One region of the Echinicola soli genome, then DNA from elsewhere that is predicted to be linked to it. Evidence: riboswitches for the same ligand, from Rfam matches in the RefSeq annotation. Region 1 holds a riboswitch; each other region holds the start of a gene.
What was found. Region 1 has a riboswitch for S-adenosylmethionine ahead of FKX85_RS11775 (hypothetical protein). Riboswitches for the same ligand answer to the same signal wherever they lie in the genome.
Positions count from the first base shown of each region.

Region 1 (3,868 bases):
AGCCTATTTCAAAGACTCTATGTTGGTTGGTCTGATCGATTCAGCCTTGTCCAATAACTTTGACATGCAAAAAATGACAAAGGAAATCGACATTGGCTATCAGAACCTGCAGCAGTCCAAGGCTAACTTCCTGCCTTCTCTAGGCGCTTCCCCTTTTAAATATAACCGCGAATATTATTCAGAGTATTATAATAACTATGGTTCCAATAGAGCAAGAAGGAACCACGGAGATGATATCCCTACCTCGTTGTATACCGAGCGGATGGAGTACGTTTCCTCCCTGCAAGCCAGCTGGGAAATAGATATCTGGGGAAAGCTCCGGTGGCAAAAAGAGGCTGCCCGGGCATCGTTTATGAAAACCCAGGAATTCAGAAAAGCTGTACAAACGGCATTGGTCTCAGAAGTGGCGACTACTTACCTAAACATGCTCATGCTCAAATCACAGCTAACGGTTTCCAAGCGGAACTACGAATTGAGTAAAAACACACTTCGAATCGTTAAGCTACAGTATGATGCGGGAGAAACAACCTCCCTGGCCGTGCAACAGACCGAATCACAAATGCTACGTGCCAAAGCGTTGATCCCTGATCTGGAAAGGGATTATGCCATCCAGGAAACACGTCTCAACGAGTTGCTGGGACGGTCGCCCCGAGAGCTGGACCTCGTCCATCACTTGGAGGACATCACCTTTGACAGCACTTACCAAACAGGTGTGCCACTGGAACTGATCCAGAACAGACCGGACATCGCAGCGTCTGAATACAATTTGATTATCAGTAATGCCAATGTCGGTGTAACGCAGGCCATGAAATATCCATCGCTGACCATAAGTGGTGGGGTCGGTCTCAATTCTTATCAGATCGAGCACTTTCTTGACCCCTTGGGAGCTGGATTTGCCGTGCTGAACGGCGCTATTTTCCAACCGATTTTCCAAAATCGCAAGTTGAAAACCAATCACCTCATCGCGGTCAACAAAAGGGAAATCGCCCAACTGGATTTTAAGGAAACCATTGTAGGTGCAGTCGGCGAAGTATCCAATGCCCTTGTGACTATAGAAAAGCTTCAGGAAGCCCATGATATTGTAGAAGAAAGGCTTCAAGTCACCAATAAAGGTGTAAAAGACGCTTTTCTACTCTTCCAAAGTGGGTTTGCCAGTTACTTGGAGATCATCAATGCACAGGAAGATGCCCTGGAAAACCAAATGGAACTGGTAAGGCTAAAAACACAATTGGCCATCGCCAATATCGAGCTGTACCGCAGCCTTGGAGGCGGTTGGAAATAACTCAGATCAAGCGGAAATATTGGAATATGGGCATGGCAGACGCTATTTTATATGGAAGCAGGTAACGCTGATCCGCCCCGACGGGACAGGTTGGGCAGATCTCCGCTGATTCTTTATTTAAAAAATTGGAATTGAAGAGTGGTTCCAAACCAAGAGGCTGCCTGATCTCATCGGAATCAGGCAGCCTCTTCATATTCATAGTCATGGACAACGGCCACGGTAAATAGCCGAATAAAATGATTACGGTTTTAGCAGCAATCACCTGGCCAACACCCATAAATTCACGCTAAAACGGATCAAGCGGAAAAGTTGGGGGGATTAGGGTTAGTTTCGATAGCACGCAGATGATGCAGATTAATAAGATTTACGCTGATTTTTTTATACTGGAGCACGCATTACTATTGCTAAATTAAAGAGAAATATGCTTACCAAAACCACCTGGAAATCTCTCATCTTCCAGAAATATTGCTTAGTCTCAAAATGTGCTAAAAATGAGGCAAGCGAAAAAGTTGAGGGCATGAATCCCTTTATTTTAATAGGATTTCCTTTTTGTTTTTTTGCCACAAAGATTCTAAGACCCAAAGCTGTTTGTTTTCCATGAAATTTAGAATCCGCCTACAAAACACTTCGTGTCTTGGCGACTTCGTGGCGACATACCAAATGAATATAAATCTTCTCCCGCCCCCAAAAATATGGCTTGATCCGCTAAAACCCATTTCCAACCGCTAGAGCATTGTTCCAATGATCAACAGGGAAAGGGGATTCTAAAAAAACATCAAGAATTTATCTTCTCCCAGAAATATTGCTTGCCCCTAATCCTGCATTTCTCTTTGGCCAAAAAAAGAACCCTTGATGCTATATCAAGGGTTCTTTTATTTATGGTTATTAGTGATGGCTTATTATTGTATCTTAATTGCTCAGTTCATTCAAGAGCAACTTTTCTTCTAAACGGTGCTTCTCTTGATTGATCAGCACTTTTCTCAGTACTTGCTTAAACCTGATTTCTTCATTTACAATTCTGAAAATTTTCTCTAGGTATTGCTTGGCCACTGCTTCATTCTTTTTGTAAAACTTCAGTGTGAAACTTCTATTTTCATGGATGTTTTCCAAATAAATCTCTTTGGGCTGACCCGCCAAAACAATACCCCTAAAGAAAGCATAATGCGCTGCTATATCTCCTTTTAGGGTAAAATAAATTGCTTGGAATTTTTTATTGGCATCAGCATAATTATGAAAACCAAAAGATCCCTGGCCTTCCAATTGAACAAATTCATTATGTGCTAGCCAGTCATAAGCACTCAGTGAAGTCAGGTCCTTGTCTTTGTTCCTACTTACTGACTGAAAGCTGAAGATATTATTGTTTTGGGTGGAAATGTTATAGTTAGAAGCTATTGCTGTCATGTTTTCTTAATTTGAGATGGTTACTAGTTAATTTTTTTTTTGCGGATTTGTTGCGATCAGCAACAACACCTTTTCGGTTCTTTCAGCAAGTTCTGCATTCGCATTGTTAGTCTCATGGCTTTTACATTTATAGGTCCTCAAATGATTTCGGCAGGATTTAGCACCTTTTCTCTTTATGAGAGGGATAGGTTGCTATAGGTTCTTTGAGCCTGTTCTCTCCCCTATTCTTTATAAATCAGCTACTGAGCTTGCTCCGCTTTTCGCTAATAACTGCTTCAAAGGTACGACATTTTTTTACAAAAACTAATTTCCCTATAGAATTTGTAGGGAATATTATTTTCCTCTCCTAACCCTTCCGCTCTTTACCCAATTGTGAACGCCCTCTATCCCTCATTCCTTTGTAATTTAGTGCTTTATCACACTGCAAAATAGCATTTCAAGCTATCTTATCGTTACAAAAAGAACCAACATTTTAACATACAGGTATTGCTAAAAACCAAGTGTACGAATGAGGAAATCAACATACCCCTCCATTCGGTGAACGAAATCATCACCATATCATCTATGTTTACCCTCCTTCAACTTTCCCATTCCCTTAAAACCTCACAACCTTTAGAACCTCCCTTCTCCCATAAATGCACAATTTTGACTACTTTTGTGGCAATAAATTCATTGATTGGATTTGCCCAATATAACGAACTAGAGATTTACCCATTATGAGAAACATTAAGCTTGTAGAAGTACGGTCAGAACTTGCCGCAGGCACTAGGGGTGCCAGCCTGGGAATTGATGCGCTAAAAGTGGCCAGCTTGGGAAAAAAGTCGGATTTCTTTACCCGGTTTGATCCCATCAATGTGCCAGACGCGAATAATTACCTTTGGAAAAACAACCCCTATCCTCATGCCAGGTACATCGATGGGGTACACGAAGTACTCAGCAATGTCCATGACACCATAAAGGTACTTCGTCTGGAAAAAAAGTTTCCTATTGTCCTGGCCGGAGATCACTCCACAGCTGCCGGAACCATCATGGGAATCAAAGCCGCCAATCCTGAAAAGCGACTTGGGGTGATCTGGATCGATGCCCATGCTGACATCCACAGTCCTTATACCAGCCCATCAGGAAATATGCACGGCATGCCACTGGGCATGTGCCTGCAAGAAGACAACCTGGAAAACAAGCAGC
Region 1 covers NZ_CP041253.1:2,942,945-2,946,812, reverse strand. The annotation lists gene FKX85_RS11780 (efflux transporter outer membrane subunit) at 1-1,282, shown strand, start outside; gene FKX85_RS11775 (hypothetical protein) at 2,192-2,683, opposite strand; SAM riboswitch class I at 2,808-2,920, opposite strand; gene FKX85_RS11770 (arginase) at 3,400-3,868, shown strand, end outside.

Region 2 (3,868 bases), 1.4 Mb from region 1:
TTTTTGGATGTTGTTTATTTAAAGATCCAGGATCAAGCAATATTTCTGGGGGCAAGAGAAGATTGACATCCATTTGGTATGTCGCCAAGACAGGAAGTACTTTGTAGGAAAGTTCCAAATCTTATGAAAAACAAACAGCTTTGGGTTTTAGAGAATCTTTGTGGCAAAAAAGAAATCATATTAAAATAAAGGGATTCATGTCCCCAACTTTTCCACTTGTCCCATGCTAACCTCCTAGGGTCATAAAAGGGGACCAAGCAATATTTCTGGGTGATGAGAGATTTCCAGGTGGTTTTGGTAAGCATATTTCTCTTTAATTTAGCAATAGGAATGCGTGCTCCAGTATAAAAAAATCAGCGAAAACCTTATTAAAATGCGCCATCTGCGTGCTATCGAAACCAACCCTAATCCCCCCAACTTTTTCGTTTGATCCAAGATCCACCCGTTTCACATACATATTCCACTATATAATCTACTATTTGTACTATTACGCAATCCAATCAATCCTTCAGCATCGTAAATAGTTTTCATAAATCACAACTCACTATCTTATGAAAACATTAACGAAAGCAATTTTAAGAACAAGCCTCATCGTCCTGCCTACTCTAGGTTTCTATTCCTGTGACAACGATGAGGAAATGGACATGCCCGAGAATGAAGTAGCATCCTTATTCGTATCCAGCAATACGAGCGGGATGATTACCATTATTGATTTCTCATCAATGAATGATGTAAGCAGTAGTACTGTCGCTTCTGCAGGAACAGATGCCGATGGCATCTATTATGATGACCAAAATGACGAAATCATCCAATTGGTACGTTCTGACAATTCCCTCAATGTCTATTCGGATATCATGGCCTCTATGATGGACAAGGGACTGTCCATTTCATTGGGTCTAAGCGGAACAGGTAGTTTCGCCAGTGGCCGGGAAATCGCGGTTATGGATGACATGGTCATCGTAGCAGACTCCCCGGCAGAAGCAAACGGCAACCAAAGCAGCCTTTATGTATACCAAAAAAATGCCAGTGGATTCTCCCTTCTAAACACCTATGAGGTGGATTTTGCCCTGTGGGGCATCCATATAGAAGGTAATACTCTCTATGCCATAGTAGATAAAACAGCGGACTTAGCCGTATTCAATAACTTCATGGCCAATACTGATGGCATGATCACTCCAGACAAACGCGTTACTATCGAAGGACTCGGAAGGACTCATGGACTGACTTATTCGATGGAAGATGACCTGATGGTCCTTACCGACATCGGCGAGGCTTCTTCAGATAGCGATGGAGGTTTGGTCATCATCACCGACTTTACCAGCACATTTAACAGCGCAGCAGACGGTGGCACCATCTCCATGGCTGATCAAGCCAGAATCGAGGGCAATAATACCATGCTGGGAAATCCTGTGGATGTCGCATACAGTGAAGATAGCAAAATGATTTTCGTCGCAGAAAGAGCCAACGGTGGTGGGAAAGTATTGGTCTACGACTACTTCTCCTCAAACGGCAACCCCGCTCCAGCATATAGCTGGGACGTCGCAGGTGCTTCTGCCGTTTACTATTACGAGGACTAAGCGGTAATTGATTTTAATCTAGCTGAAACATTCAATCAATATTTCACAAAAGAGCTACACACCCTTCTACTACCAAAGGTGCCTTGATTTATTTAGGCACCTTTTTATATTTTGCCCACTTTCGATACCTTTCGAACAATAGGCCAAATACATTGCGCTTTTCAGGGCACTATTTCAATTAAGAGCCTCAAAACCTAATTCTCTATCGATTTTATAGGGTTTTATAGAGAGTATTATTTTCAAAAAACTCTTTTTCGAATACTTGCAAATTCAAAAATTGGATTGTTACTTTGTGTTATCCTTTACTTTTTAAAAGTACAAGGATTTATACAGAAGAGGTGAGAGACAGGCTCGCAGACCCTCTGGCAACCTGGAAAATCCAAGGTGCCAATTCCTGCCGAATGTGAATATCCGCATTTGGAAATATAAATTCTTAAACAATGAATTTTATAAAAAGGATACACACAGCAATACAACTTCACACACAAATCATCATCGAATTTCTTTTTATCGACAGGGATAACTTCATGCATCGTCGAATGTGCATGTGTATGTGCAACTAAGGACTCTCCTTTTGTCCGTATCGGGCACTATAATTTCTTTTATTCCCAATATTGATGATCCCAGTTGACCGAAGTCAACGCTAAACTTAAGAGTAAGAAAATGAATCTAACATCACCGTATCTGATTACCGATATGACACAGGAAACATTCCACTGTGAAGAGGAATTAAATCTCGAATCAGGTGAATCACTACCAGGATTTGAGATCAGCTATACTACTCAAGGGCATTTGACGCCAAAAAAAGATAATGTCATCTGGGTATTGCACGCACTGACAGGAGATGCCAATGTCCACGAATGGTGGAGTGGCCTGGTCGGAGAAGACAAGTTTTTTGTTCCTACAAAATACTTCATCGTCTGTGCCAACCTTCTAGGATCATGCTATGGATCCACGCAGCCACTTAGCGATAATCCCAACACCGGGAAACCATACTATTACGATTTCCCGAACCTGTCCACCCGTGACATGGCCAAGGCATTTGACCGTCTTCGCCAGCATTTGGGAATCCAGCAGATAGACACCATCATCGGTGGATCGCTTGGTGGCCAAGTAGCACTTGAATGGTCTTATAATTTACAAGAGCACGTAAAAAAAACGATCATAGTAGCCTCCAATGCCAAAACCTCCCCTTGGACGATTGGCTTCAATGAGGCCCAAAGAATGGCTATCGAATCGGACAGCACCTGGGGACAGAACTCACCTGATGCAGGCAAAAAAGGCCTGGAAGCGGCACGTGCCATCGGCATGCTCAGTTACCGCCATCAGGATATTTTCCATGCCAGCCAAGCCGAAACGGAAGAAAAGACAGATCATTTCCGCGTAAGTTCTTATCTGCGCTACCAAGGGCAAAAGCTCTCCAATCGCTTTAACGCCCTCTCCTACTGGGTGCTCACCAAAGCCATGGATAGCCATGATCTTGGAAGAGGCAGAGGTGGTACCGCCAAGGCACTTTCAGAGATTAAAGCGAAAGTACTCTCCATCGGGATCAATACAGATTTGCTCTTTACCAAAGAAGAATCGCAGTTTATCGGCAAAAATGTCCCTAATGGCACTTATCGGGAGATTTCTTCCATTTATGGCCATGATGCCTTTTTGGTAGAAAACGAACAGCTAAATTATATTCTAACATCTTTTTACCTGGAAAATAATGACTAACCGCATTGGTTTGTTTGGCTTTGGAGTGGTTGGCCAAGGATATTATGAAATTGCTAAAAACCACCGCCCAGCGCTTTTACCTGAAACAATTGTCGTACAGAACAAAAATAAAAAAAGGGATCATTCACTGCAGTTTTCCTTTGATCCGAAAGACATTTTGGATGATCCTTGTGACATCGGAATAGAGCTGATCTCGGATCCCGCACAGGCTTATGATTATGTCAGCAGCCTGCTAAAATCAGGAAAGAAAGTCATTTCAGCAAACAAAAAAATGCTTTCTGCCCACTTGCCAGCACTATTGGAACTGGAAAAAACTTATGGAGGAAGTCTTCTGTATGAGGCATCCGCTGCAGCAGGTATTCCGATCATTACTTGCTTGGATTGCCATTTTGCCGGGGACGATATCAGCAAGCTCCAAGGCATCCTCAATGGTTCCTCAAACTACATTCTAACCCGATTATTTCAGGATGACCTTAGCCTACAAGAGGCCGTAAAACTAGCCCAAGAAAATGGATTCGCAGAAGCAGACCCTACACTGGATATCAACGGAAGCGATGTCAGCAGCAAACTGA
Region 2 covers NZ_CP041253.1:4,375,855-4,379,722, forward strand. The annotation lists gene FKX85_RS17135 (hypothetical protein) at 552-1,577, shown strand; SAM riboswitch class I at 1,900-2,009, shown strand; gene FKX85_RS17140 (homoserine O-acetyltransferase family protein) at 2,241-3,296, shown strand; gene FKX85_RS17145 (homoserine dehydrogenase) at 3,289-3,868, shown strand, end outside.
Region 2: another riboswitch for S-adenosylmethionine. It lies ahead of FKX85_RS17140 (homoserine O-acetyltransferase family protein); the one in region 1 lies ahead of FKX85_RS11775 (hypothetical protein).

Region 3 (3,868 bases), 250 kb from region 1:
GCAATTTACCGCATCGCGAACAAAATAGTCAACCCGGGAAAATTCTTTGGGTGGATCGTATTTATCATCAATCTTACCGAGTGGAACTCCATTCCTGAGGTGATGGACCGACTGGAAGGAATTGTGCGAAAGGCAACTCCAAACAATCTGCGAACCGCTCAACTATAGCCTACTCTTTAATGGCCGCCTCCTTATTTCCAGTTTCATGCTGCCCCCGAAGCCCATTGGCATCTTCTAGCCGCTCTTCGAGAAGTTCCATTTCTGCTTTGGTCAAGACCTCATTGCGATGGAGTTTTTTCTTAATGAGCGATGCTGTCTCAGCAGCAATCACCTCATCAAACACCCGGATCCGATGGGTGCTTTCTGTCTGATTTTTATAGTTATATTCATCGGTATACAGCTTCACGGCTCGTTCTGACTTGTCCAGCATCTCGTCGTAAGGACCTCTTCCTGCCATCATTTTGACCATCACCGGAGCGGTCTCCATTGCCACAAAAAGCAACATGATAAAAATATTGGCTAAATAGACCGCTTGGCTTTCCGCTGTCAATTGGGACAAGGCATGCATCCTGGCAGCTAGCCCATCATATTGATCGATCGAAGCTTGCTGCTGCTCAAACACTTGTCGCTTTCTGGTCATCACCGCTGCCATCTCTCTTTCATTCTTATCGATCTTTGCCCAATTCCTTTCTTGCATTCGCTCTAAATCCAGCTGGGCTGCATCTAGCTGCTCTTCCTTCTTTTTAGCATTGGATCCCAAACCTATGACTCCTGTAGTCCCTGGGGTCTTGACCCCAAAACGCTCCTCATCATACTCTTTTTGTACCTCATCCCTGAAAGCCGCCTTAGCGGCAATTTCATCGCGCAACTGTTGATTCTCAGTTTCCAGATGGGCTATTTCAGGATAGGTCGCATCCAAATTCTCTTTGGCCTCCTGCATTTCAAGCACTTTTTGTTCACTGACTTTTTGATCGATTTCCTTTTCAAAAACCTTCAACTCCAGTGGCTTCGAAATGACCAATGCCAAAAACACAGCCAATAATAGCCGGGGAAATGCAAGCTTCCATTCAGACCAAAAACTTTCCTTCTTTCGCATGCTCGAAACAATAAAGCGGTCCAAATTAAATATCATTACGCCCCACACCAAGCCGAAAATCACTGCCCAATACCAACTTTCAAAAACGGTATACAAAGCATATCCTGCTGACAATGCTGCCAAAACCCCTGTAAAGAACACAGTACCTCCGATCCCCACGTATTTATTGGTTTCGGTAGGACATTTTTTCAGAATGGACACATTGGCTCCACTACAAAACAAAAAGAATACTTTCACTTTTTCCATTATCAGTTTATTTCATTGGGCAACTACCTCTTCCTCTGCTCAAAAAGCGGGCAACAATCCACTGAAATTATGGATTGGAAAGCGCATCCAATAACTAATGTGATGAAAACAGCCTATCATGCCACCAATCAGTACTTTTAAGGTGTAAAAAAGAATGCCCAATCCGCCGTAAAACGTATATAGTAAAATGGTCAAAAACGCACAATTCCTTTCTATGAACGGAAATGTGTTCAGAAATGAAAAATCGATTTGACACTTCTTTCCCTTTTCCGCTACGTCAACATTTCTCCTTTCCCATTATTTTTAGTTATTTACATGACAGAATAATGGACTAAAACCTTTTCACTAATCACTAGAACAAATGCCCATCCCATCTTCATTTACCCGAAACACAGGCCTGCTGCTTGTTCTTCTCCAGATAGCCTTTATCCATGCGCTATCAGCCCAGGAAAATCCCGAAAAATTTCGAAAAGAAGTTGATCAAATCGTCACCAACACCCCTGTACCATCAGGAGATGTCTACCTTTTTACTGGAAGCTCCAGCGTAAGAATGTGGAAGGACATTGATCGTTATTTTCCTGACGTCACAGTGGTCAATACTGGCTTTGGTGGTTCGCAGACTTTTGAATTGCTACATTATGCTGAAGAGCTGATCATCCGCTATGCCCCCCATAAAGTTTTTATCTATGAGGGCGACAATGACTTGGCAAGTGGCAAGACCCCCGTCACCATCCTGAACACCATGCAAAAACTGGTCAGCAAACTAAAGTCCAAGCTTCCTGAAACGGAAATCGTCCTGATTAGTCCCAAACCAAGTCCGTCAAGGTGGCAGCTCAAAGAAGACTATGAATCCTTAAACCGTCTACTGGAAGTTTATGCCGACAAAACCATCGGCGTTGAATTTGTCAACGTTTGGGACATTGCCCTCAATGAAAAAGGGCGACCCAATCCAGAAATTTACCTGTCCGACAGCCTCCACATGACCGAACTGGGCTACGACGGCTGGGCAGAGATGCTCGAGCCACACATTCCCTAGGCGCTGATCTTGCATACTCAAAAGCCAAATTGTTTGGAAAATCAACTGTGCTGATGTTACTTTGCATGACTTCAGGAAACTGATTTATACAGAAGAGGCGAGAGACCAGGCTCTGCGACCCTCTGGCAACCATTCGTCTCGGCGAAAAGGTGCCAATACCTGCCCAAAAAAAAAATTGAGGGAACTATAAATTAGACATTATGACCAATCTACCTTTTCACCGTTTTTTTCTTATCCACTACCGGATTTCGCTGGCCTATGCCATGTCCAGACAATTATTGATTTTTCATGATTAATTACTGATTCTATAAAACCGAAAGATATTAAACACCATGTCAAATAAGCACTTTGAAACAGAAGCCATCAGGATCGCTTCTTCCAAATCCAACCAACGGGAACATTCGGCTCCCATTTACATGACATCCAGTTTTACCTTTGACAGTGCCGAAGAGGCCCGTCAGATGTTTGCTGAGGAGATCCCCGGCAATATCTATTCCCGCTATGCCAATCCCAACAGCTCAGACTTGATCGAAAAAGTTTGCGCTCTGGAAGGCACCGAGGACGGCATCGCCACTGCCTCTGGAATGGCAGCAATGTTTGGCAGCATAGCTTCTCTCCTACAGCAAGGAGATCATATCCTTGCCTCCCGATCATTGTTTGGCTCTACCCACCAGCTGCTCACAAGAGTATTCCCCAAATGGGGCATCACCTCTACCTACGGAGACATTTCGGATATCGAAAACTGGGACAAGCTCGTGAAGCCCAACACCAAAATGCTCTTCATAGAGACCCCTTCCAATCCTGGCCTAGAGGTAATCGACCTGGAGTGGATCGGTAAGTTTGCCAAAGCGCATAATCTGATCTTAGTGGTGGACAACTGCTTCGCCACTCCCTACCTACAGCAACCGGCCAAGTGGGGCGCGGATATCGTGGCACACAGCGCTACCAAGTACATTGATGGTCAAGGACGTGTCTTGGGAGGATTGATCCTTGGAAAGCAAGAATTGATCAAAGACGTGCAGTTCTTTACGCGCCACACAGGACCTTCCATTTCCCCCTTCAATGCTTGGATCCTTTCCAGAAGCATGGAAACACTGGCGGTCAGAATGGAAAGGCACTGCGCCAATGCATTGGCGGTAGCATCCTATTTCCAGGACATCAATGAGCTTGAATTCGTAAAATATCCTTTCCTAAAATCGCATCCACAGCATGACCTTGCCAAAAAACAAATGAAACATGGCGGCGGCATCGTCACACTCACGCTGAAAGGAGGCATCGAGAGAGCTCAGCGATTCATTGATGAACTGCAGATGATCACCGTCACAGCCAACTTAGGGGATACCAGAAGTATCATTACACACCCAGCATCTACCACCCACAGCAAGCTCACTGAAGAAGAACGCCAACGTGTAGGCATTCTTCCAGGGCTAATTAGGCTTTCTGCCGGATTGGAACACCATGATGACATCATCGCGGACATAGAGCGAGCA
Region 3 covers NZ_CP041253.1:2,690,019-2,693,886, reverse strand. The annotation lists gene FKX85_RS10785 (DUF5995 family protein) at 1-168, shown strand, start outside; gene FKX85_RS10780 (DUF4407 domain-containing protein) at 170-1,342, opposite strand; gene FKX85_RS10775 (GDSL-type esterase/lipase family protein) at 1,704-2,378, shown strand; SAM riboswitch class I at 2,460-2,571, shown strand; gene FKX85_RS10770 (O-succinylhomoserine sulfhydrylase) at 2,711-3,868, shown strand, end outside.
Region 3: another riboswitch for S-adenosylmethionine. It lies ahead of FKX85_RS10770 (O-succinylhomoserine sulfhydrylase); the one in region 1 lies ahead of FKX85_RS11775 (hypothetical protein).